3 regions of the Blastococcus sp. SYSU D00868 genome follow, and region 3 is predicted to be linked to each of the others. Evidence: riboswitches for the same ligand, from Rfam matches in the RefSeq annotation. Region 3 holds a riboswitch; each other region holds the start of a gene.
What was found. A riboswitch is a leader RNA that binds a small molecule or an ion and turns the genes downstream of it on or off. The one in region 3 is predicted to bind cyclic di-AMP.
Positions count from the first base shown of each region.

Region 1: it holds a riboswitch for cyclic di-AMP, as region 3 does, so the genes downstream of both, ACI79F_RS11195 (NlpC/P60 family protein) here and ACI79F_RS08485 (aggregation-promoting factor C-terminal-like domain-containing protein) in region 3, are expected to answer to the same signal.
Region 2: it holds a riboswitch for cyclic di-AMP, as region 3 does, so the genes downstream of both, ACI79F_RS10775 (C40 family peptidase) here and ACI79F_RS08485 (aggregation-promoting factor C-terminal-like domain-containing protein) in region 3, are expected to answer to the same signal.

Region 1 covers NZ_JBJGZO010000010.1:66,845-74,591, forward strand. The annotation lists gene ACI79F_RS11175 (hypothetical protein) at 1-168, shown strand, start outside; gene ACI79F_RS11180 (SMP-30/gluconolactonase/LRE family protein) at 179-1,078, shown strand; gene ACI79F_RS11185 (PHA/PHB synthase family protein) at 1,188-2,864, shown strand; gene ACI79F_RS11190 (hypothetical protein) at 2,925-3,095, opposite strand; cyclic di-AMP (ydaO/yuaA leader) riboswitch at 3,492-3,642, shown strand; gene ACI79F_RS11195 (NlpC/P60 family protein) at 3,659-4,216, shown strand; gene ACI79F_RS11200 (hypothetical protein) at 4,268-4,636, opposite strand; gene ACI79F_RS11205 (protein NO VEIN domain-containing protein) at 4,908-5,336, shown strand; gene ACI79F_RS11210 (TetR family transcriptional regulator) at 5,618-6,202, shown strand; gene ACI79F_RS11215 (MFS transporter) at 6,341-7,747, shown strand, end outside.
Region 2 covers NZ_JBJGZO010000009.1:130,341-138,087, forward strand. The annotation lists gene ACI79F_RS10750 (hypothetical protein) at 1-319, shown strand, start outside; gene ACI79F_RS10755 (serine hydrolase domain-containing protein) at 397-1,719, opposite strand; gene ACI79F_RS10760 (DUF3817 domain-containing protein) at 1,759-2,076, opposite strand; gene ACI79F_RS10765 (hypothetical protein) at 2,292-2,834, shown strand; gene ACI79F_RS10770 (DUF2568 domain-containing protein) at 2,815-3,192, opposite strand; gene ACI79F_RS10775 (C40 family peptidase) at 3,352-4,428, opposite strand; cyclic di-AMP (ydaO/yuaA leader) riboswitch at 4,464-4,556, opposite strand; gene ACI79F_RS10780 (hypothetical protein) at 4,798-5,106, shown strand; partial or broken gene ACI79F_RS10785 (YhjD/YihY/BrkB family envelope integrity protein) at 5,223-5,942, shown strand; gene ACI79F_RS10790 (transglycosylase domain-containing protein) at 5,984-7,747, opposite strand, start outside.
Region 3 covers NZ_JBJGZO010000007.1:70,161-77,907, reverse strand. The annotation lists gene ACI79F_RS08505 (SDR family NAD(P)-dependent oxidoreductase) at 1-672, opposite strand, end outside; gene ACI79F_RS08500 (flavin-containing monooxygenase) at 672-2,162, opposite strand; gene ACI79F_RS08495 (TetR/AcrR family transcriptional regulator) at 2,271-2,927, opposite strand; gene ACI79F_RS08490 (class I SAM-dependent methyltransferase) at 2,988-3,632, opposite strand; gene ACI79F_RS08485 (aggregation-promoting factor C-terminal-like domain-containing protein) at 3,718-4,512, opposite strand; cyclic di-AMP (ydaO/yuaA leader) riboswitch at 4,725-4,884, opposite strand; gene ACI79F_RS08480 (DivIVA domain-containing protein) at 5,060-5,755, opposite strand; gene ACI79F_RS08475 (acyl-CoA thioesterase) at 6,042-6,884, opposite strand; gene ACI79F_RS08470 (enoyl-CoA hydratase) at 6,881-7,747, opposite strand, start outside.

The DNA.
Region 1 (7,747 bases), on a different contig from region 3:
GGCGGCACGCGGGTGCGGCTGGAGAGCCGCGCGGCGTTCCCCGGCCCGCACGGGCGGCTGTACCGGCTGGCCGTGGTCGGCAGCGGCGGGCACGTCGTCGCCGTCCGCAGGCTGCTGGCCGGCGTCCGGGCGGCGGCCGGGAGGAGCATCGACAGCGGGCCGACCTAGGGTCCGCGGCATGGCGGAGCGAGAACTTCGGACGGTCCTGAGCGGCGGCGCCTTCTTCGAGGGCCCGCGCTGGCGCGACGGCACCTGGTGGGTGTCGGACTTCTACCGGCACACGGTGAGCCGCGTGACGACGGACGGCGAGGAGACCGTCCTGTTCGAGGTCGAGGGGCAGCCGTCCGGGCTGGGCTGGCTGCCGGACGGGTCGCTGGTCGTCGTCTCGATGAGGGACCGCCGCCTGCTGCGCTGGGCCGACGGCGAGCTGTCCACGTACGCCGACCTCGCCGGGCACTGCGGCGGGCACCTCAACGACCTGGTCGTCGACGGGCAGGGCCGGGTGTTCGTCGGCGACTTCGGCTTCGACCTGATGGGCGGCGGCGACGCGCACGCCGCGACGCTCAAGCGGGTCGACCCCGACGGCTCGGTGCACGTGGTCGCCGACGGGCTGCAGTTCCCCAACGGCGCCGTCATCACCCCCGACGGCGACACGCTGGTCGTCGGCGAGACCCTCGGCAACCGGTACACCGCGTTCGACCTGGACGGGGACGGCGGGCTGTCCAACAGGCGGGTGTGGGCGTCGCTGGGACCCGAGGTCACCGGCCGGACCACCGAGGAGGTGCTCGGCCAGGTCACCGTCGCCCCGGACGGCTGCGCGCTGGACGCCGAGGGCCACATCTGGTCGGCCGACGCCGTCGGCGGCCGGGTCGCGCGGATCTCGCCGGAGGGGTCGATCGTCGAGTCGGTGCCCGCGCCCGAGGGCCTCGGCGTCTTCGCCTGCATGCTCGGCGGCGAGGACGGCACGACGCTGCTCATGTGCTGCGCGCCGGACTTCTACGAGCACAACCGCGCCCCGGCACGGGAGGCCGTGCTGCTGGCCACCGAGGTGGGCGTCGCCCACGCCGGCCGCCCGTGAGGCCTCTACCACACGTGTGACGCATCCCCTCCTCCGGCCGGGTCCAAAGGCCCGGTCGGAGGAGGCCCGGCGTCCCTAGCGTTCGTGGCACCGACGAGACGGAGGCGCCGTGACCGCAGTCCAGCACCCACCGACCGCAGCGACCACCCGCACCCCGGCGGTGACGCCCGCCCGGGAGACCGCCACCCCCCGCTCGCGCCGCGGCACGGCGCTCGCCGGCTCCCGCGCGCTCGGCGCGGAGACCGTGCGGCTGAGCCGCGAGCTCGCCGCGATCGGCCTGGGCCTGGAGCGGGAGCCGGCCCCGACCGCGGACGAGCGGTTCGCCGACCCGGCCTGGCGTGACCACCCCGGCTACCGCCGGCTCGGCCAGGGCTACCTCGCGTGGTCGGCCTCGCTGGACCGGCTGGTCGACCGGTACGAGGCGAGCGGCGCGGGCTGGCGGGAGGTGGAGCGGGCCCGGTTCGCGGTGCGTGCCCTGGCCGCCGCGGCGTCCCCCACCAACACCCTCGCCGGCAACCCGGCGGCGCTGAAGCGGGCGCTGGACACCGGCGGCGCCAGCGTCGTCCGCGGGCTCGGCCGGATGCTGGAGGACGTCCGGAGCAACGGCGGGATGCCCGCGCTGTGCGACCCGGCCGCGTTCACCGTCGGCCGGAACCTCGCGACCAGCCGCGGCGCCGTCGTCTACCGGGACGACGTCGTCGAGGTCATCCAGTACGCGCCGACGACGGCCGAGGTGCACGCCCGCCCGCTGCTCGTCATCCCGCCGGTGATCAACCGCTACTACCTGTTCGACCTCCGCGAGGGGCGCAGCTTCGTGGAGCACGCCGTCGGCCGCGGCTTCTCGACGTTCATCGTCAGCTGGCGCAACCCCGGCAGGCAGCACGCGCACTGGGACCTGGACACCTACACCGAGCGGCTGCGGCGGGCGGTGTCGGTGGTCCGGCAGGTCACCGGCTCCCCCGACGTCAACACGGTCGGGTTCTGCGCCGGCGGCATCCTGCAGACCCTGCTGCTCAACCACCTCGCGGCGATGGACGACGCGAGCGTGCACAGCGCCGCCTACGGCGTGACCCTGCTGGACTTCGGCGAGCGCGCCCCGATCGGCGCCTTCGCCGGCAAGTTCGTGACCGGCCTGGCCCGGCGGGTGTCGCGGGCGCGCGGCGTGCTCGGCGGCAGGTCGCTGGGGTCGGTGTTCAGCCTCATGAAGCCCGGCGACCTGGTCTTCGACGGCCTGGTGAACCAGTGGCTGCAGGGCGAGCCGGTGCCGGCCTTCGACGTCCTGGCCTGGAACGCCGACGCGACCAACCTGCCCGCCCGGCTGCACGACCAGTTCCTGCGGATCTTCCGCGACAACACCCTCGTCCAGCCCGGCGCGGTGACCGTGCTCGGCACCCCGGTGGACCTCGGCGAGATCACCGTGCCGACGTTCGTCACCGGCGCGGTCACCGACCACCTCACCCCGTGGCGCGGCTGCTACCGGACGACGCGGCTGCTGTCCGGGCCGAGCACGTTCGTGCTGAGCAACGGCGGCCACATCCAGAGCCTGGTCAACCCGCCGGGCAACCCGAAGGCCCGGCACTGGGTCGGCGGCGAGACGGTCGCCGACCCCGAGGAGTGGCGGGCCGGCGCCGAGGAGCGGATCGGCAGCTGGTGGGAGACGTGGGCCGACTGGACGGCGGTGCGCTCCGGGCCGCGGGTGCCGGCGCCGGCCGAGCTGGGCAGCGTCCGGCACCCGGTGCTCGACCCGGCGCCCGGCCTCTACGTGCGCGACCGCACGCCCGCCTGACGCGCAGCGACCCCCGCCCGGCGGGTGCCGGACGGGGGTCGCTGCGCGAGGTGCGGTCGATCAGTGCACGGGCCCGCGCCCGCGCCCGGCGCCGCCGCCGCGCTTCTTGTTCTGCTCGCCGATCTTGGCGATCATCTGCTTGATCTTCTCCTGGTTCTGCGGCTTGCGCGCCTCCTGGACGAGCTTCGCCGCAACGCCCGAGGCGATGAGCTTCCGGAACATGCCGGCCATCTGGGATCTCCTCCTGTCGTGGACCGTGTCGTGTCGCTGGACCGTCTCGGGTCCGTCGGACCGTCGATGCCCGGTCGGGGATCGGATCAACCGCCGGGTGCACTCCGGCGACGTCCTGCCCAACGGCCGGTGACGCTGGGTGGTGCCGGTGCGGCGTGTCGGCGATCGGCGTGCCGCCCCGCGCGGCGCGGGCCGGCGGGTCTCGATACGCGCAGGTCCGCCCAGGTCAGGCCGGGGTTCGGGACGCTGACACGCCACGGAACCGGACGCGGTCGCCAGGCGTGTCCGGCCCCGCTCGCCCGGATGTGGGGCGGAAGGGGCGGTCCTACGGTCATCGCGTCCGTCGGGGCCACAACCCGTCGCTGAAGAGCTGGCGACACCCGGCGGACCCGCCGAACCGGGCACGGGCCGCAGCGCCCGCCCGGGCCGGGGACCCACGGTGAGCACTGGGGTGAAGCCTGCGCTCGGACGTCGTCGTCCGGGCGGGGCCGGGCGATTCCCGCGTCCGAACCCGACAGCTAACCCGGTAGGCGGATCCGGAGAACAAGGAGAACCCGCCGTCCATGGCGATCGTCCGCACGTCCTCGCACGCCCGCATGCCCCGCTCCGCCCGAGCCGCCGTCGTCGCCCTGGCGGCCGGCGCCGGTCTCGCGCTGACCCCGTCCGTCGCCTCGGCCAACGCCGTGCCGGCCGCCGTCCCGGCCACCGTGCCCGCCGCCGTCCCGGCGGCGGTGCCCGCGTCGGTGCCGAGCTACGCCGCGCCGACCCCGGCGGCCCAGCGGGCGGTCGACACCGCGCTGGCCCAGGTCGGCAAGCCCTACGCCTGGGGCGGCGCCGGCCCGAACAGCTTCGACTGCTCCGGGCTGGTCCAGTACGCCTACCGGTCCGCCGGCATCAACCTGCCGCACTCCTCGCGCATGCAGTCGCGGATCGGCCTGCCCGTCAGCCTGTGGCACATGCAGCCCGGTGACCTGCTGTTCTTCTACAGCCCGGTCGGCCACGTCGGCATGTACATCGGCAACGGGATGATGGTCCACGCCTCGACCTACGGTCAGCCCGTCAAGGTGGTCTGGGCCGGATCGGTGCCCGGCTACGTCGGATCGGCCCGCCCCGCCTGGTGAGCACCTCCCCGGAGCCCCGTCCGCGCCGTCGCGGCCGGGGCCCCGGGGCGCTCAGCCGCAGGGGGAATGCGGCTGGTCGGCGGGGGCCAGCGAGAACACGGCGTCCGGGTCGCGCGGCCACGAGGTCAGGAACAGGTAGCCGAACCGGGTGTTGAGGTGCGCCTCGGGCCCGGCCTCGACCACGGCCCGCGCCAGCGTCGTCGGCGCGTGGTTGCGGTAGCGGGCGAGCCGGTCGCCGTCGGCCAGCGTGACGACGTCGTCGTCCACCCCGAGGACGAACACCGGCCGCCAGTCGGCGAGCCCGCCGGTGTGGCAGAGCAGGATCGTGCTCCGGTGCGGCGAGTGCCCGGCCGCCCGCCGGGAGCAGGTGCTCCCGGTCGCGAGGCCGGGTCGAGGCATCGGGTTCACGTCGTTGGGCACGGTGTCCTCCCCCAGGTGGTGCTGTCGGCGACGGTCCTCCCCCGCCCGCGCGCGGGCATGCGCCGGACCGGGCCGGGACCACGACGACGGGTGACGCGCTCCCCCGCCCGGGTGGCCGGCGCCCGGCCGGCGTGACGCTGCGCGACCACGCGCGGACGCCGCGCCGCCCGGCGGGCCCGTCCGTGACGTAGCGCGACGAACTCCCGCCTCCCGGCGCGGCGGCGGGTGTAGGACCACTGCGTCCACCCCGCCGAGACCCAGCGGAGCAGCGATGTTCCTCACCGACACCCCGATCGTGGAGCACTCCGCCGACCCGACGGCGGTGCAGGACGCGGCGATCGCGTTCGTCCTCGCGCAGGAGGCGGCGGCGGGCCGGGCGGCCCGCGACGTCCGCGGCAGCCGCACCCCCGGCGACGTCGTCAGCGGCGACCGCACCGTGGAGGTGCGTGCGGTCCCCGGCTCGGTCCGCGGTGAGGACGTGTGGCTGGAGTCGCGGCTGTACGACATGGCCCGCGCCCACCCCGACCGGTTCTGGTTCTACGTCGTGGAGAACACCGGGCAGGGCGACCCGGCGGCGTTCCGGCTGCTGCGCCTCGGCGGCGAGCCGCTGCAGCGGATGCTCGAGCAGGCGACCAAGCGCCGCTACTACGCCGTCCCGGTGCCGGCGGGGTTCGGCGAGGAGCCGGTCGTCGCCTCCTGACCGCCGCCGGCGGGCGGACCGCCGAGAAGGCCGGCACGGCGCCGATCAACCCGAGCGCGGCGATGCCGATGGCGATGCCGATGGCGATGCCGATGGCGATGCCGACCTGCCGGAACGTCCGAGTGCCCCCCACCGCCATGCGGGATCGCTCCGGCGCCCGGTGAACAGGACGTGAGGTCGAAACCCGGACGCAGTAAGAACTTGTACTGGGTACAGGTTCGGGTCTAGCGTCGGCGCCCATGAGGAGATCGGCGGACGATGCGCAGACCCAGCGCTGTCCCGTGTCCGCCGTCATGGGGCTGCGGGAGCGCAAGAAGCTCGCGGCCTGGCGCCTCATCCGGGCGACCGCGCTGCGGCTCATCGGCGAGCGCGGGTTCGACGCGGTCAGCGTGGAGGACATCGCCGCCGAGGCCGGGGTCTCGCGGACGACGTTCTTCAGCTACTTCCCCAGCAAGGAAGCCGTCGTCTTCGACCTGGACCCCGAGGAAGTACGCCAGTGGCGGAACCTGCTGGAGAACTGTCGTACCGACTTGCCACTCTGGGACGCGCTGACCGACCTCGCGTTGGGCCTGGCGCGGATCCTGGCCGAGCGGCTGCCGCTGCAGAAGCGGCTGCTCGAGCAGTCCCCGGGGTTGTGCCGGTCGGCGCGCGGTGCCTGTGACGGCTTCGAGCCCGAGCTGCGCGAGTGGCTGGGCCGGCGCTGTCCGGACGCCGACGACGTGCGGACCGCCCTGGTCCTGAACACCGCGCTGGCCGCGATCACCACGGCGGTCGACGCGTGGGACCCCGACCAGCCCTTCGAGGAGTTCCTGCAGCTCGTGAGCGACTGCCTGCGCTGGGCCGGCGCAGGACTCGCCACTCCCTGACGCACCGCGCACCTGAGATCCGAGGCCCGGCTCTGACCCGCCGGGCGCACCACCGCACGGGACGACGCACCGGCGGCCGTCCCGCACCGCACCACCACTCGATGCACTGCGCCCTGCGCAGGAAGGACGGCTCCACCCATGTCCGCACCAGAAGGACTCGTCACCCCCACCGCGGGTGGCATCGCACCCGACCAACCGCCGCCGGCGCCGCCGGTCACCGACGGGCCGGACCCCAAGCGGTGGCTCGCGCTCGGGGTGATCGCGATCGCCCAGCTGATGATCATCCTCGACGCGTCCATCGTGAACGTCGCGCTGCCGGTCCTGCAGGCCGACCTGCTCATCAGCGACGCGAACCTCCAGTGGGTCGTCACCGCGTACACGCTGGCGTTCGGCGGGCTGCTGCTGCTCGGCGGCCGGATCGCCGACTTCATGGGCCGCAAGCGGGCGTTCATCGTCGCGCTCGTCGGCTTCGCGATCGCCTCCGGCCTCGGCGGCATCGCGCCGAACGAGGGCCTGCTCTACACCGCCCGCGCGCTGCAGGGCGGCTTCGCCGCGCTGATGGCGCCGGCCGCGCTGTCGCTGGTGACCATCACCTTCACCGAGCCCAAGGAGCGGGCCAAGGCGTTCGGCGTCTTCGGCGCGATCTCGGGTGGTGGCGCGGCGATCGGGCTGATCCTGGGCGGCGTGCTCACCGAGTACGCCTCGTGGCGCTGGACGCTGGGCGTCAACGTGCCGATCGCGCTGGCCGCGGCCGTGCTCGCGATCCCGCTGGTCCGCGAGAGCCGGGCCGAGGGCGACCGGCACTTCGACATCCCCGGCGTGCTGCTGTCGGGGCTGGGGCTCGTCAGCCTGGTCTACGGCTTCACCAAGGCCGCGGAGGAGGGCGCGGGGTGGGGTGACCCCGTCACCGTCACGCTCCTGGTGGTCGCCGCCGTCCTGCTGGTCGCGTTCGTCGTCTGGGAGTCGCGGACCGCGAACCCGCTGCTGCCGCTGCGCGTGGTGCTCGACCGCACCCGCGGCGGGTCGTACCTGCTGTTCCTGCTGGTCGGCGCCGGGCTGTTCGCGATGTTCCTGTTCCTGACGCTCTACTTCCAGCGGACCCTCGGCTACACCCCCCTGGAGGCCGGCTGGGCGTTCCTGCCCTTCAGCGGCGGCATCATCGTCGGCGCCGGCGTCGTGTCGCAGCTGCTGCCCCGGGTGGGGCCCCGGCCGCTGATGATCGTCGGTCTCACGCTCGCCACGGTCGGCATGCTCTGGCTCACCCGGATCGGGGTGGAGAGCGCCTATGTCACCGACGTGCTGCCCGCGGAGCTGCTCATGAGCCTCGGCCTGGCCGCGACCTTCGTGCCGACGGCCAGCACCGCGCTGATCGGGGTGGAGCAGCGCGACGCCGGCATCGCCTCGGCGGTGCTGAACACCGCGCAGCAGGTCGGGGGCTCGCTCGGCCTGGCGATCCTCACCACGGTCTACGCGTCGTCGGTGACCGGGTGGTTCGAGGACAACGCGGCGCGCCTGGCCGATCCGGCCTTCGCCGCCACGGCCGAG
Region 2 (7,747 bases), on a different contig from region 3:
GCACGTGCACATCCCCGGTGACGAGGAGACCCGGCAGCACCGGGTCGAGGGACTGGGGCCGCTGACCGGGCTGGTGGCCGGGGTCGGCGTCGGCGTCGTCACCGGGCTGGCCCGGGCGGCCGGGTTCCGCTCCCAGTGGCTGGTCGGCACGCTGCTGACCACCGCGGGGGTGCTCGTGGCGGCCAACGGGCCGATGACGGCGCTCGGCATCACCGACCCGCGCACGTGGTCGGCCACCGACTGGGTCAGCGACCTGGTGCCGCACCTGGTCTACGGTGCGGTCCTCAAGTCGACGATGGACGCCTTCGACCGCCCCTGACCCCGCCGAGATCTGCACACTCGTCGCCATCAGCGGCTGATCCCGACGAGTGTGCAGATCTCGCCGAGGAGTGGCGCTCAGCGCCAGCCGCGCTCGTCGACGCCGCCGGGCACCGGGGCCTCCGGGTCGTAGGGCGTGCGGGTGAACACGAACGTGCCCAGGTCCAGGTGGTCGGGCGCGATCCGCAGCGTCTCGCCGGCGTGGTAGCCGTCCAGGCCCAGCCAGGTGCCGTCCGGGCGCGGCGTGAACCGGCTGGCCCGGCCCGGGCGGCCGGGCAGCGGGGCCAGGTCCAGCAGCCCGGCGCCCACGGCGCGCAGCACGTAGGGCGCCGGCCCCCAGAACCAGACGCCCAGGAGGTCCAGGTCGACCGCCGGCGGGGCCGGCCGCCACTCCTCGACCACCCGGGGCTCGGCGGCCCGCAGGTCGGCCAGCAGCCCCGGCCACAGCGGGAGCATGCCGCTGGTGGTGTTGGCCAGCGTGACGGCGCCGGTGCCCTCCTCGCGGTCGACGAAGACGCCGGCCAGGAAGCCCGGCATCGAGCCGCCGTGGCCGGTGTACACCCGCCCGTCGAGCCGGATCACCTGCAGGCCCAGGCCGTAGGCCGACCAGCCCGGCGCGGAGGAGTCGACCCCGGCGGGCACCGCCATCTCCTCGAGGGTGGCCGGCCGCAGCACGTCGCCGGTGTCGCCGAGCAGGAAGACGGCGAAGCGGGCCAGGTCGGCCAGCGGCGCCCACAGCTGGCCGGCCGCGGCCATCACCCCGGCGTCGTGCTCGGGCTCGGACAGGACGACGTCGGCCCACGGGTGCACCGCGGTGCCCGGGGCGGCCGGGGGCTGCGGGCGCGGCGTCGTCCGGACCATGCCGAGCGGGAGCAGCACCTCGTCGCGGACGACGTCGGCCCACGGCCGCCCGCGGTGCCGGGCGACCAGCTCGCCGAGCAGCCCGTAGCCGAGGTTGGAGTAGTGGAACCGGCGGGCGGCGCCCAGCACCGCGTGCTCCTCGTGCAGCCGCAGGTCCGCCAGCGAGCCACCCGGCACGCGCTCCCACCACCCGCCCGGGCTCTCGGCGGCCGCCCCGGCCAGGTGGGAGAGGAGCTGGCCCACCGTGCGGTCCCCGAGCGGGGTGCCGGGCACGTGCCGCTCCAGCGGGTCGTCGAGGTGCAGCCGGCCCTCGTCGCGCAGCCGCAGCACGGCGACCGCGGTGACGGTCTTGCTGATCGAGCCCAGCCGGTACTGCACGTCGGTCACCGGTCCGGGCACGTCGCCGCGGCCCGCGGACCAGGCCAGCCCGCCGTCCCGGACGACCCCGGCGACCAGCCCCGGGACCCGGCCGTCGCGCTGGGCCAGGGCGGTCCGCGCCAGCAGGGTCCGGGCGGTCGAGGGCAGCACGGGCTCGGGCATGACGGCGACCGTAGGCCACCGGCCGGGCGCCGCCCCGGGTCAGGCCGGGGCGACCGCGCCGAGCCGCCCGGTGCGGCGGGCCCACACCTCGAACACGACCGTGGCGAACGGCGGCACCGAGGCGGCCAGGGCGAGCAGCGTCGTCCCCTTCGACCAGCCGAGCAGCCGCGCCGCCAGCAGGGAGACGACGACGTAGAGGACGAACACCCCGCCGTGGATCGGGCCGAAGACCTGCACGCCCAGCTCGGTGGTCTCGGGCACGTACTTGACGTACATGCCGGCCAGCAGCCCCACCCAGGTCAGCGCCTCGGTGACGGCGACGGCGCGGAACAGCAGGACGGCGGTGCGCGGGGTCATCGGCTCCCTCTCGAGCGGGCGGTCTCCTCCCGGTGCCAACGGCCGGCCCGCCCGCGGGGTCCCCGTCCGGGGGTGTGACCTCCGCGGCAGGGCCGGTCCCGGGGCGGGCGGCGCGCCCTCACCGTCATCCCCCGGCGCTGCTGTCGCGCCGCGACGCGACGGGAGCGCTGCCCGGTGACGGCGAGCTGCTCCCGCGGCGTGGCAGGGTCGGCGGGGTGCGGGGGCTGGCGCGGCGGGAGTTCTGCCTCGTGCTGCTGCGCCGGATGGCCGACGTCCGTCCCGACCTGGTCGCCGAGGCGCTGCCGCGGCTGTCGGCCACCCGCGGGGCCGCGCACGCGGCGCACGCCCGCTGGCAGGCGCTGCACCACAGCCCGCGGGCGCCGCGCGGCCTGGCGCTGCGGACGGCGGTGCTCGGCCCGCCCGACACCTGCGTCCCGCGCCGGCACGGCGACCTGGAGCTGGAGCTGCGGCAGTGGCCGCTGCCGCTGTGGCCGCAGCTGCGCTGGCGGGTGGTGAGCGGCCCGGGCGGCGAGGTCCTGGACGAGCAGCTGGTGCGCGGACCGGACTCGGGCGTCCCGCGGGCGCGGGCGGACCGGCTGCTGGTCTGGCAGCACGTGGTGGACGACGTCGCGGCGGTGCCCGGGGCCTCGCACGTGGGCGCCCCGGCGCCGGCGCACTGGGACGTCGCGCTGCCCGACGGCCGCCGCGCCCGCTTCGTCTGGGGGCTGCTCCAGTCCGTCAGCGAGCCGGGGAGCTGACGGCGACCACCGGCGCCGGCTCCGGCACCACGGGACCGGACAGCACCGCGCTCAGCACGGCGACCACGCCGAGGACGGCGGCCAGGCGGGGCGACCCGCTCGCCCACAACGCGGCGACGGCGGCACCGAAGACGACGACCTTCGTCAGGACGGCGAGCAGCGGGACGTCGACCACCGACCGGGGCGCGGCGAAGAGCCCCCACAGGACGGCGGCCGCCAGCGGCAGCGCCACGGCGAGCAGCACCCGGCCCGCGCCGGCCGGCCCCGCGGCCAGGCCCCAGCGGGACAACACGACCAGCGCCGCCAGCTCGGCGGCGAAGGCGGCCAGCGCCCAGGTCCACTGCCAGGTCTCCACCACGTCGGACTCCCTCTTCTGCGATCACCGTGTCGTTTCGAGAGCAGTGTTCACAGAAGAGAGCGGTGCAGTCAAGAGGGCGGGACGCCGCAGCCCCGGCCGCGCGGGGCGGCCGGGGCTGCGGGTCGGACTGCGGAGGAGCCGGGGAGGGCCCCGGAGGGCTCAGCCGGCGATCCGGCGGCCGCCGGCGTAGCCGCCCATCGAGTCGATGCTGGCGACCTTGACGACGTCCCCGGACGTCGGCGCGTGCACCATCTGGCCGTTGCCGATGTAGATGCCGACGTGGCTGACCGGGCTGTAGAAGAAGACCAGGTCACCGGGGCGCAGGTCCGCCCGGGAGACGGCCTGGCCCATCTGGGACTGCATCCGGCTGGAGTGCGGCAGGCTGATCCCGGCCGCGCGGTAGGCGTACTGCGTCAGGCCGGAGCAGTCGTAGGAGCGCGGGCCGGCGGCGGCCCAGACGTAGGGCTTGCCGCGCTGGGCCATGGCGGTGTCGATGGCGATCTGGGCCGCGTCGCTGCTGGCCACGACCGGGGCCGAGGGGGCGGCCGCCGGGGACTCGCGGTCGTCGCGGCTGGCCGACGTCTCGGCGTGCGCGGCGGCGGAGGCGGCCAGGGCGGCCTGCTGCTCGGCGGCGGTGAGCCGCTCGAAGTCCGCCCGGTACTCGGCGATCTCGGCCTCGAGCGAGGCCTGCTGCGCGGCGACGGCGTCGTAGGTCTCCTGCGCCTGCGCGGCGGCCTGGTCGGCCGTGGCGCGCGCGGCGGCCGCGGCGTCGCTGGCGGTCACCGCGGTGCTCAGGACGCCGTTCTGGTGGTCGGCCACCATGTCGAGCACGTTCACCGCGTCGATGAACTCCTCGGCGGAGTCGCTGGTCAGCAGCGCCGCGAGGGACCCGCCGCTCTGCCCCGTCCAGGCGCTGCGGGCCACGCCGCGCACCTGCTGCTGGGCCGTGGTGACCTGCGCCTGCGCGGCGTCGGCGGCGGCGGTGGCCTCGGCCGCCGTGGCCTGCAGCGCGGCCAGCTGCTCGCGCGCCTCGTTGAACTGCTCGGTCACCGCCTCGAGCTCGTGGCCGCGGGCCGCCATGAGCTCGGCGGCCTCGGCGGCGGTCCCCGGCTCCTCGGCGGCCGCGGGGGCCGGGACGAGCGCCACGCCGAGGGCGACGCCCACGGAGGAGGCGAGGAGGAGCGCCCGGCGGGCGCGGTGCGGGCGCGCGGGGAAGGCGCGCTCAGGGGTCGCCATGGGGAGGCGGCTCTCCGTTTCTCCGACGGCCGCCTACCGGGTTAGCTGACGGGTTCGGGCGGGAGTTCGCCCGGTGCCCGCGGTGGATCCGCGTGCACTGCACCCCAGGACTGCGGTGGGTCCCCGGCCCGGCGTCCCCCGAGGGGTCGGCCGGCTCGACGGCGTCCACGGGGTGTCACCCACTTCAGTGACGGAGCGCCCCGTTGGACACACAGACCGTAAGGGCCGTTATGGCGGCGTGACAATCACCAGCGTGTAATTCGTTCGCTCACAGTGAGCGATCAACGCCACATTGCGAGGGGCGGGCCGGTCTGCTGGCGCCCGGCGCGCGCGGGTTTCAGGAGCTGCCGCGGCGCGCACCACCCCCGCATGCGCATCTCCCGGCGGGCGCTGGCCCGCCCGCTCGTCGTCCTCGCGATCGCCGGCTCGCTCACGGCGTGCAGCAACAGCGGCGGGAACACCGACGTCGACCGCAACGAGCAGGAGTGCGGGACGGCGGAGGACAGCGGGGACTGCGCGGAGACCGAGGGCCCGCCGACCCAGACCTCCGAGGCGCCCGCGTCGTCCGGGAGCAACTCCTCCGGCAGCGGGACGTCGGGCAGCGGGACCTCCGGGGCCACCGAGACCTCGGGGGGCACCGAGACCTCGGGGGCGCAGACCTCCGAGTCCGCCGGCTGAGCGCGGCGCCGGCACCACCGCCGCCCGGGGCCGCGTGGACCCGGGCCCGGGTCGTCGCGGAGGTCCGCTTCCTGACCGCGTCGGTCCGCGAGCAGCTGCACGGCCGCGACCTCGCGCTGATCGCCGCGGGACTGACCTTCTACGCCGGGATCGCCGTCGTCCCGCTGCTGCTGGTCGCCGTCCGGCTCACCGGTCTGCTGACCGGGCGGGCCGAGGTCTCCCGGCTGACCGACCGGCTGACCGAGGTGCTACCCGAGCAGCTCGGCGCGCCGGGGGTGGTGCGCGACCTGGTGGACGCCGGGCTGGGGATGGACGTCCTGGGCTTCCTGCTGGCCCTCGTCCCGCTCTCGCTCTACGGCGAGGGGCTGCGCCGGGCGCTGCTGCGGTTCAGCCGCCGGCGGGACACCCTGACCGGCTGGCGGGGCCGGCTGCTCGGGCTCCCGCTCGTCGTCGTCACCCCGCTGCTGCTGTACCCCCTGCTGCTGGCGGCCGGCGGCATGGCGGAGCTCGCTCCCCGCCCCGGCGCGGGGGCCGCGATCGGCCGGTTCGCGCTCGGCTACTACTCGGTGCTGTTCGCGCTGACCGTGCCGCTGGTGTGGGGCTTCCGCGTCGTGGCGGCCGGCCGGCTGCGGTGGCCGGCGCTGGTCTGCGCGTCGCTGTTCACCGCCGCCTGCCTGTCCGGGTTCCTGCAGGGGTTCGTGTTCTTCCTGTCCCTGCCGCTGGACCTGGGCGCGCCGTTCGGCGGCCTGACCGCGGTCGGCGCGGCGGTCGCCCTGGCCCTGTGGCTGTTCCTGCTGCACCTGGTGCTGCTGGGCGGGTGGCTCATCACCCAGGCCCTCGACGAGCGGCTGGCGGCGGGCCGGGCCGCCCGCCCGGGTCAGCCGTCCGGCGGCAGCGGCTCGCCGGGGGCCACCGGCCCCCCGCCCGGGCCACCGCCCGGGCCACCGCCCGGACCGCCGCCCGGGCCGGGCTCCGGTTCCGGCTCGGGGGCCGGCCCCGGCGCGGGTCCCGGTGGCGGCGACGGCGAGGGCTGCGGTGACGGCGCCCCGCCGCCACCCCCGCCGCCACCGCCGGCGGGCGGGTCCGGCGGTTCGGGCGCGGGCTCGACGTAGTCCGCGCCGTTGCTCACCAGGATGGTGACCACCTGGCCGGGCACCGCCCGGCCGCCGCGCGGCGGGCTGGTCCCCACCAGGGTGCCAGCCTCCTGGGCGCTGTCGACGCGGATCCGGGCGGTCGCGAAGCCGGCGCTCACCAGCGCGGTCTCGCAGGCGCGGACCGACGAGCAGCCGGGCACCGGCCGGGTGTTGCCCCGGACGACGGCCGGGTCCTCGGGCGGGAAGTCGCTGCTGCCGCGCGCCTCGAGCACCGGGGCCATGGCGTCGTGCCAGATCGTCGCGCCCTTGCCGCCGCCGAAGCCGCCGACGTCCTCGTTCTGCTTGGGGTTGAGCACCATGACGCTGCCGGCGATCTCGCGGGTGTAGCCGACGAACGCGACCGAGAAGTTGTCCTGCGACGTCCCGGTCTTGCCCGCGATCTGGTGGCCGGGGACGTAGGCGCGCCGGCCGGTCTGGCCGGCGTAGCCGGGCTCGACGTCGCGGCGGAGCATCTGGTTGAGGGTGTCGGCCACGCCCGGCGGGATCGCCTCCGGGGTGCACCGGTCGCCGATCGGCAGCGGCTCGCCGTCGGCGCCGACGGCCGGCTCGCCCGTCGGGTCCAGCACCGCCGTCACCGGGACGACGTCGCACTGCGTGCCGCTGGCCGCCAGCGTCGAGTAGGCGCTGGCCAGGCCGAGCGGGCTGGTGGCCTCGGCGCCGAAGGTGAACGACCCGCGGTTGTCGTCGATGATCTGCTGCGGCAGCTCCGGCGGGCTGAACTGGAACAGGCCCATCCGCTCGGCCATCCGCACCGGCTCCTCGACGCTGCCGAGCGCGTCCTCCAGCGCCAGGAAGTAGGTGTTGGAGGACTGGTAGAGCGCCGTCGTCATGTCCAGGCTGGACCGGTAGCGGCCGGCGTTGCGCACGTCGTAGGGCCCGGTGCCGTCCCGGTAGACGCGGGAGACGTAGGGGTCCGACGTCGTCAGGGTGTAGGACGGGGAGTACCCGCGGGCGAGCGCGGCGGCGGCGACGAAGACCTTGTACGTCGACCCCGACCCCTGGCTGGGCGCGACGTTGAGGTTGAACGACTCCTGCGCCGGGTCGTCGCGGTCGTAGCCGAAGACGCGGTTCACGCTCATCGCCAGCAGGTGCCCGGTGCCGGGCTCCACGGCGGTGAACATGGCGGCCAGCGAGTCGCCCAGCGGCAGCGTCTGGAGGACGGCGGCGTCCCCGGCCCGCTGCAGCTCCACGTCCAGCGTCGTCTGGACGACGTAGCCGCCGTTGTCGAGCTGCTCCTGGGTGAGCCCCAGGTCCTGGATGAGGAAGCGCTGGACGAAGTCGCAGACGAACGGGCCGACGCTGGCCTCGGCGCAGCCGCGGCGGGGCGCCGGGGCCGGCGCCAGGCCGAGCGGGGCGGACTGGGCGGCGGCCGCCTCCTCCTCGGAGACGTAGCCCTGGTCGGCCATGCGGGACAGGACCTCGTTGCGCCGCTCGGTCGCCCGCTCCGGCGCGGTGAAGGGGTCGTCGTTGGTCGGGCTCTGCGCCAG
Region 3 (7,747 bases):
GAAGGTCAGCAGCTTGGCGAAGTCGGCCTTGCCCTGCGCGGCCTCCTCGGCGTCGACGCCGCTGGCCACCCGCGCGGTCTCGGCGATCCGGGTGCGGATGCCGCCGGGGTGCACGCTGGTCACGCCGACGCCGTCCTCGGCCAGCTCGTGCCGCAGCGCCTCGGTGAACCCGCGGACGGCGAACTTGCTGGAGCTGTAGGCGGCCTGCCCGGCCGGCGCCATGAGGCCGAACAGGCTGCTCAGGTTGACCACGTGCGAGCCGGGGTGGGCCTTGAGCGTGGGCAGGAACGTCTTGGTCAGCCGGACGACGGCGCGGAAGTTGATCTCCATGACCCAGTCGAACTCGTCGAGGGTCACCTGGTCGAACCGGCCGCCGAGGGCGACGCCGGCGTTGTTGACCAGCAGCGTCACGTCCGGGTGCGCGGCGACCAGCTCGTCGGCGACCCGCTGGGTGGCGACCGGGTCGGCCAGGTCGACGACGGCGGTCGCCACCGAGACCCCCGGGTGCGCCGCCCGCACACCCGCGGCGACGTCGGCCAGCCGCTCGGCGTCGCGGTCGACGAGCACCAGGTCGCTGCCGCGGGCGGCGAGCAGCGGCGCGAGGGCGGCGCCGATGCCGCTGGCCGCGCCGGTCACGAGCGCCGTCCCCCCGGCGAAGCGGTAGGCCTCCATCAGGCGGCCGCCTGCACGTGCGCGGGCTGCTTGCGGGAGAACCGGATGCCCTCGTCCTCCACCGGGCCGCGGCGCAGCAGGACCAGGTCGCGGATGTAGTTCTGGTAGAGCTTCCACGGCGCCCGGCCGCCCTGCTTGGGCAGCGCGGTGAGGCTGCGCTGCACGTACCCCGAGGTCAGGCCGAGGAACGGCTCGCGCTCGGGGTCGGCGGGCGCGAGCGGGGTCGCGATCGCCGTGCCGGTCCGCTCCATGTGCGCCAGCAGCCGGGTCACGTAGCGGGCGACGAGATCGGCCTTCAGCGTCCAGGAGGCGTTGGTGTAGCCGATGGTCATCGTGAAGTTCGGGACGCCGGAGATCATCATCCCCTTGTAGGAGACGGTCTCCGACAGCTCCACGGGGGCGCCGTCGACGGTGAGGTCCATGCCGCCGATCGGCAGCAGGTTCAGCCCGGTCGCGGTCACGATCACGTCAGCGTCGAGGTGCTGCCCGGACTCGAGCTCGATGCCCGTCTCGTCGAAGCGCGCGATCCGGTCGGTGACGATCGAGGCCTTCCCGTCGCGGATCACGCGGAACAGGTCGCCGTCGGGGACGACGCACAGCCGCTGGTCCCACGGGTCGTAGGGCGGGGTGAAGTGCGTGTCGACGTCGAAGCCGGCCGGCAGCTGCTGCTCCTGGGCCTTGCGCAGGACCTTCTTCATCACCGCGGGCCGGCGGCGGGACAGCTGGTAGGAGGCCATCGACAGCAGCACGCTCTTCCACCGGATCACCGGGTAGACGACGCGCTGGGGCAGGAAGCGGCGCAGCGACTCGGCGAGCTTGTCGCGGCCCGGCAGGGAGACGACGTAGGTCGGGGTGCGCTGCAGCATCGTGACGTGCGCGGCCTGCGGGGCGAGGCTGGGCACGAGGGTGACGGCGGTGGCGCCGCTGCCGATGACGACGACGCGCTTGCCGGTGACGTCGAGGTCCTCGGGCCAGTGCTGGGGGTGCACGACCTGCCCGCGGAAGGTCTCGGCGCCCTCGAAGCGGGGGCTGAAGCCCTCGTCGTAGCGGTAGTAGCCGGAGCAGACCGACAGCCAGGAGCAGGTGAGCGTGACGGCCTCACCGGTGTCGGTGCGCTCGGCGGTCACGGTCCACAGCGCGTCGTCCGACGACCACTCGGCCGACAGCACCCGGTGCCGGTAGCGGATCTTGGAGTCCACGCCGTACTCGCGGGCGGTCTCCTCGATGTAGCGGCGGATCGAGGGGCCGTCGGCGATGGCCTGCGGGTCGGTCCACGGCCGGAACGAGTAGCCGAGGGTGAACATGTCCGAGTCCGAGCGGATGCCCGGGTAGCGGAACAGGTCCCAGGTGCCGCCCATCGCCTCGCGGGACTCGAGGATCGCGTAGCTGGTGCCCGGCCGCTCGTCCTCCAGGTGGCAGGCGGCGCCGATGCCGGACAGGCCGGCCCCGACGATCAGGACGTCGACGTGCTCTGCAGTTCCCGCAGTCATGGGACTCCCGCTCTCCTCGGTTGCTCCGGCCATCGTGCACCGTGCCGACGCCGTTGTCGACACGGTGTCGAGAGGTTCAACGAGGTGTCGGCCGTTTGGTTGTGACCGTCAGCCGGGGACCTCGTCGGTGCCGTAGATGGCGCGCAGCCACACGGTCAGCAGGACGTCGAGCAGGGCGTCCTCGGCCAGCCCGGGCTGCCGGCCGGCCAGCGACAGCTGGATCACCCGCTCGTTCATCCAGTTCAGCGCCACGGCGAGGTCGCGGGCCGGCGGCCCCGGTGGGGCGGCGCCGCGGGCGCGCTCGGCCTCGATGGCGGCCGCGGTCTCGGCGACGAAGTCCTCCATGACCGACGACCACAGCGACTGCACCTCGGGGCTGGCGGCCAGCAGCTCGGTCGCGGCGGCGGTGAGGGCGCGGTGGTCGCGGAAGGTGTCGCGCACGGTGACCAGCGCGGCGCGCCACGCGGCGCGCGCCCCCGTCGCGCCGGCCAGGGCGGCGGAGCGGGCGGCGCGGGCCTCGCCGACGACCCGGTCGAGCAGCGCGAGGACGACCGCCTCCTTGGAGGCGAAGTAGAAGTAGAAGGTCGAGCGCGAGATGCCCGCCCCGCGGGCGAGGTCGTCGACGGAGATGTCGGCCAGCGGGCGCTGCTCGAGCAGCCGCTCGGCGGTGGCCAGCAGCGCCCGCTCCCGGTCGTCCCCCGACGGACGGCGCACCCGCCGGCCGCGGGCGGGCGCGGGATCGTCGCCGTCCAGGGGGGTGGCCATGGCCCGGACGCTAGCCGGTGTCGAGGGAGTCGACACCCCGTCGAGCGGGGTGCCGCCCGATCAGGGCAGCCGCCACACGGTCGTCCGGCGCACGCCCGGGCCCTCGGTCTCGGCGATCTCGTACACCGCGGCGGCGACCAGCCGGTCGTGCGGCAGGTAGGGCCGGCCGGGGTCGCCGACGTAGACCGCGCAGCCGGCCGCCCGCGCGCGGTCGAGGAACGGCAGCACCCGCTCGGTCATCGCGCGGTCGTAGCAGACGTCCCCGGCGAGGACGACGTCCACCGGCGGCACCGGGTGGCCGAGGACGTCGCCCAGCGCGCTGATGCCGCGGACGCCGTTGAGGCCGGCGTTGACCCCGACCGCCGTCCGGCTGAAGGGGTCGACGTCGCTGGCCAGCACGCCGGCCGCCCCGGCCAGCGTCGCCGCGATCGCCACCAGCCCGCTGCCCGCGCCGAGGTCGAGCACCCGGCGGCCGGCCACGACCCCGGGGGTGTCGAGCAGAAAGCGCGCCAGCGCCTGACCGCCGGGCCACGCCGCGGCCCAGAACGGCGGCGCCTCGCCGGCACCCCCGGCGTGCACCTCCATCGCCTCCCACAGGGCGACGACGTCGTCGGCCACGTGCAGCCGGACCTCCGGCACGGACGACGGACGGCGCACGGCCGTGTGGGCGCGGACGAACCCGGCGGGCACCGGCACGGCGGTCACGCCGGCCATGGTGCCGTCCCGGCACGGCCCCCTCGCAGGGGACCGTGCCGAGCGTGCGAGGCGCGGGGGGCGAGGGGGTCCTTCGTCAGTACCAGCCGGTGGACTGCGAGTGGGCCCAGGCGGCGCAGGGGCTGCCGTAGCGGTTCTCGATGTAGATCAGACCGGCGTCGATCTGGCGGTAGCCGTCGCTGGTCTTGGCGATCCCGGTGCTCGCCCACGTCGAGTTGAGGAACTGCGGGATCCCGTAGGCGGTGCTCGTCGGGTTCTGCGCGTTGGGGTTCCAGCCGCTCTCCCGGCCCCAGAGGGACTCGAGGCAGGAGAACTCCGAGGCGCTGCCGACCTGGGCCAGCGCGTAGTCCTTGAACGAGCCGCGCGGGGCGGCCGAGGAGGACGACGAGGCGGCCGGCGCGGGGGCGGGAGCCGGGGCGCTGGCGGCCTCGGCGGCCTCCCGGGCGGCCTGGGCCTCGGCGGCGGCCTGCGCCTCCGCGGCGGCCTGCGCCTCGGCGGCGGCGCGGGCGGCGGCCTCGGCCGCGGCGGCCTCGGCGGCGCGCCGGTCGAGCTCGGCCTGGTCGGCGGCCTGCTGGGCCTGGGCCGCGCCGACGGCGGCCTCGCCGCGCTCGGAGCGGGAGGCGGCGAGGTCGCCGAGCCCGGCCAGGTCCGGCGAGCCGGCGGCGGCGGGGGCGGTGCCGTCGACGCCGAGCGCCTGGGCGACGCTCACGGACTCGGTGACGGGGGCGTCGGCGGACGCGGTGGTCTCACCGGTGGCCACCACGCTCACCAGGACGCCGCCGGCGGCGGCAGCGGCGAGCAGCAGGCCGGGGCGGCGGGCGCGCAGCGGCGAGCGGAGGCGGCGGAAGCGGGTGTTGTGCTGCGAGGACATGCGGGGAGGACTCCGAGGGAGAGTGCGCACGCGACACCGGCGTCCTCCCAGGAGGGCGCGCGGGTGGTGCTGGTGTCTTCGGGGGGCCCGGGGGCGCGTTGGAGCGCCCTCCCGGGAGCGGGGCGGGTGCGGGCGGCGGGCTAGCCGAGCTGAGCGCGCCGGCGGCACCTGCGGGCCGCGGGAGCCCGGAGGCGGGGCATGCGGAGACTCTCCGTTCCTTCCGTGGCCGCCTACCGAGTTAGCTGACGGGTTCGGGCGGGAAGAAGCCCTACCCGCCCTCGAGCGCGGCTCGAGGGGCGGGATTCACCCCAGTACTGCGGTGGGTCCCCGGCTCGCTCCCGCGGTGCGGTCGCGACTCGGCGGCGTCCGGCCGAACTCCCCGGGCGGGGACGAGACGACCAGCCGGACGACAGCCACCGTAGGTCCGTTATCGGCCCGTGACAATGTCGGGGTGGGAATCCGCTGCGTGACGGTCGTCGCCCCAGTGGTCACACCCGTCCGCCGGACCCCTCGGGGCGGGACGCTGCGTGACCGGCGTCCGGCCTGGTCAGGAGGCGACGAGCGCCCGCTCCCCGGCCTCGTCGGGCAGGGCGACGACCTGCAGGGCGACGTCGACCTGCTCGCGCAGCCGGCGCAGCGAGCCCCGCGCCTCGTCCCGCTGCCGGCGCAGCTCGGCGACCTCGGCGACCAGCTCCGCCTGCTGGGCGGCCGCGGCGGTCCGGGCGGCGTCGAGCTCCCGCCGCGCGGCCTCCAGCTCGGCGGCCGCCTGCTCGCGGACGGCGACCGCGGCCGCCCGCAGGTCGGCGACGTTGCGCAGCCGGGCCTCGGCCTCCTCGCGGGCCTCCCGGCGGATCCGCTCGGCCTCGGCCTCCGCGGCGGCGGTCAGCACCGCGGCGTGCTCGGCGGCGTCGACGAGCAGCTGCCGCGCCGGGTCGGCCTGCGGGGCGGCGTCCCGCTCTCGCGCGAGCTGGGCCAGGCGCCGGCGGGCCTCCTGCAGCTCGGAGGAGGAGGCGGCGTACCGGCTGAGCAGGTGGTCGCTCTCGCGGCGGGCCGCGGCGATCTCCGCCTCGGCCCAGGCGACGTAGTTGTCGACCTGCAGCCGGTCGTAGCCGCGCAGCGCGCCGGTGAAGCACGGCCCGGTGCCCAGCAGCCCCTCGAGCGCGCCGGGCGCGGCGGTGCGGGGGGCGCCTGCCCCGGTGCCGCCGGCCGGCGTCGGGTCCAGGACCGCACCCCGCATCGCCATGTCGTCCCCCTCCGCAGTCCGGGCCGTGCCGGCGTCCGCCGTCCGCGACGCGCGCCGTCGGTCTGCCCGGAGACTCCCGGACGGGGGCGGGTCGGGGACGGTCCGCGCAGGTCACGGATCGGGCACGACGGAGGGGTCCCACCCGGCGTACCGGCGCCCTCACGCAGCGCTGTGGGGGCCGCCGGCGGACGGGCAGCGGGGGACGCGGCCGGACCGGGCCCCGGGGTGCGGGGCCCGGTCCGGCCGTCCCGTGCGGGTCGCCGGCCCAGCCGGCCGGGGTGGCGCGCTAGAGCGCCCCGCCGGTCATCGGCCGGATCATCGACTCCTGGGTGACGCTCGCGACCAGCCGGCCGTCCTCGGTGAAGACCTCGCCGACGCCGAAGGCACGGCCACCGCCGGTGAACGTGCTGCGCAGCGCGTAGAGCAGCCACTCCCCCGCGGCGACGTCGTCGTGGAAGAACACCGTGTGGCTGAGCACGCCCGTGGACAGCGACCGGTGGGCGAGGCTGAGGCCGACACCCTCGTGCGGCCGCATCGCCGCGCCCAGGAACGAGTTGGTGCTCGCCCAGGTCAGCAGCGCCTGCGCGACGTCCCGCTCGGTCCGGTCGGTGGCCCAGCGCGACCAGTACTGCAGCTCGGGCGGCCCGACCAGGGCCGGGTCGAACACGTCGACGCCGCCGACGGTGCGCTGCTCGTGCCCCTGCAGGTGGCTGTCCTGAGCCGGGGCGTCGTCCGGTCCGCCGGTGGCCGGCGGCTCGCTGTCGTGCCGGATGACGTCGGCCTCGTCGGCGCCGAGCAGCAGCAGCGACCGGGCGAGCCTCCGCTCCCCCTGGCCGACCGTCACCGTGATCGACGCCAGGGAGCGGCCCTCGTGGAAGCGGTCCACCTCCAGCGTGACCGGCTGGTCGGCCCGCCCGGTGCGGGCGAAGGTCGAGTGCACCGAGGTGACGTGCTTGCCGCCGGCCTCCGCGGTGGCGGCCACGATCGCCTGGGCGATCATCTGCGCGCCCGCGACGACCGGGCCCTCGGTGGCCAGGCACTGCCCGACGTAGCGGCCCTCGCCGGTCTTCTCCAGCTCCAGCACCCGCAGGACGTCGTCCACCGTGGGACGCGCGACCGTCTCGCTCACGCCGTGCTCCCGTTCGCGGCGGCCTTCTCGGCCTGGATGGTGCCCTGGATGCCGTCCTCGGCGCGGGCGCCGGGGAAGCCGTCCTCGTGGATCGTCGACCAGTGGGCGTGGTTGAGCTCGTGCAGGGTGAAGCAGGCCTTGAGCGCGTTCTGGAAGCCCATGTTGTCCTGGCTCTGGTTGACCGACTCCTTGATCAGCAGCGCGGTCATCGTGGGCAGCGCGGCGATCCGCCGGGCGAGGGTGAGCGTGCCCTCGGCCAGCTCCTCGCGGGAGAACACCTTGCTGACCATGCCCAGCGCGTGCGCCTCGCGGGCGTCGATCGAGTCGCCGGTGAGCAGCAGCTCCTTGGTCTTGCGCGGCCCGAACTCCCACGGGTGGGCGAAGTACTCCACCCCGCACATGCCCAGCCGCTGGCCGACGACGTCGGAGAACAGGGTGTCCTCGGCGGCCACGATCAGGTCGCAGGCCCACATGAGCATCAGCCCGGCCGACATCACGTTGCCGTGGACCTCCGCGATGGTGATCTTGCGGATGTCGCGCCAGCGGCGGGTGTTCTGGAAGTAGTAGTGCCACTCCTGCAGGAACAGCTTCTCCGGGCCCAGCCGGGTGCCGCCGTCGATCTTCGTGGTCGGGTGCTGGTCGGGGCCCGGCGTCCACTCGACGATCGACTGCTTGGAGCCGGTGTCGTGCCCGGCGGAGAACATCGTGCCCTCGGCGCCCAGGATGATCACGCGGACCCGGTCGTCCATCTCGGCGGCCCGGAAGGCCTCGTCGAGCTCGACGAGCATGCCGCGGTTCTGGGCGTTGCGCTGCCGCGGCCGGTTCAGGTTGATCCGGACGATCGCGCCGTCGTCGTAGGAGTC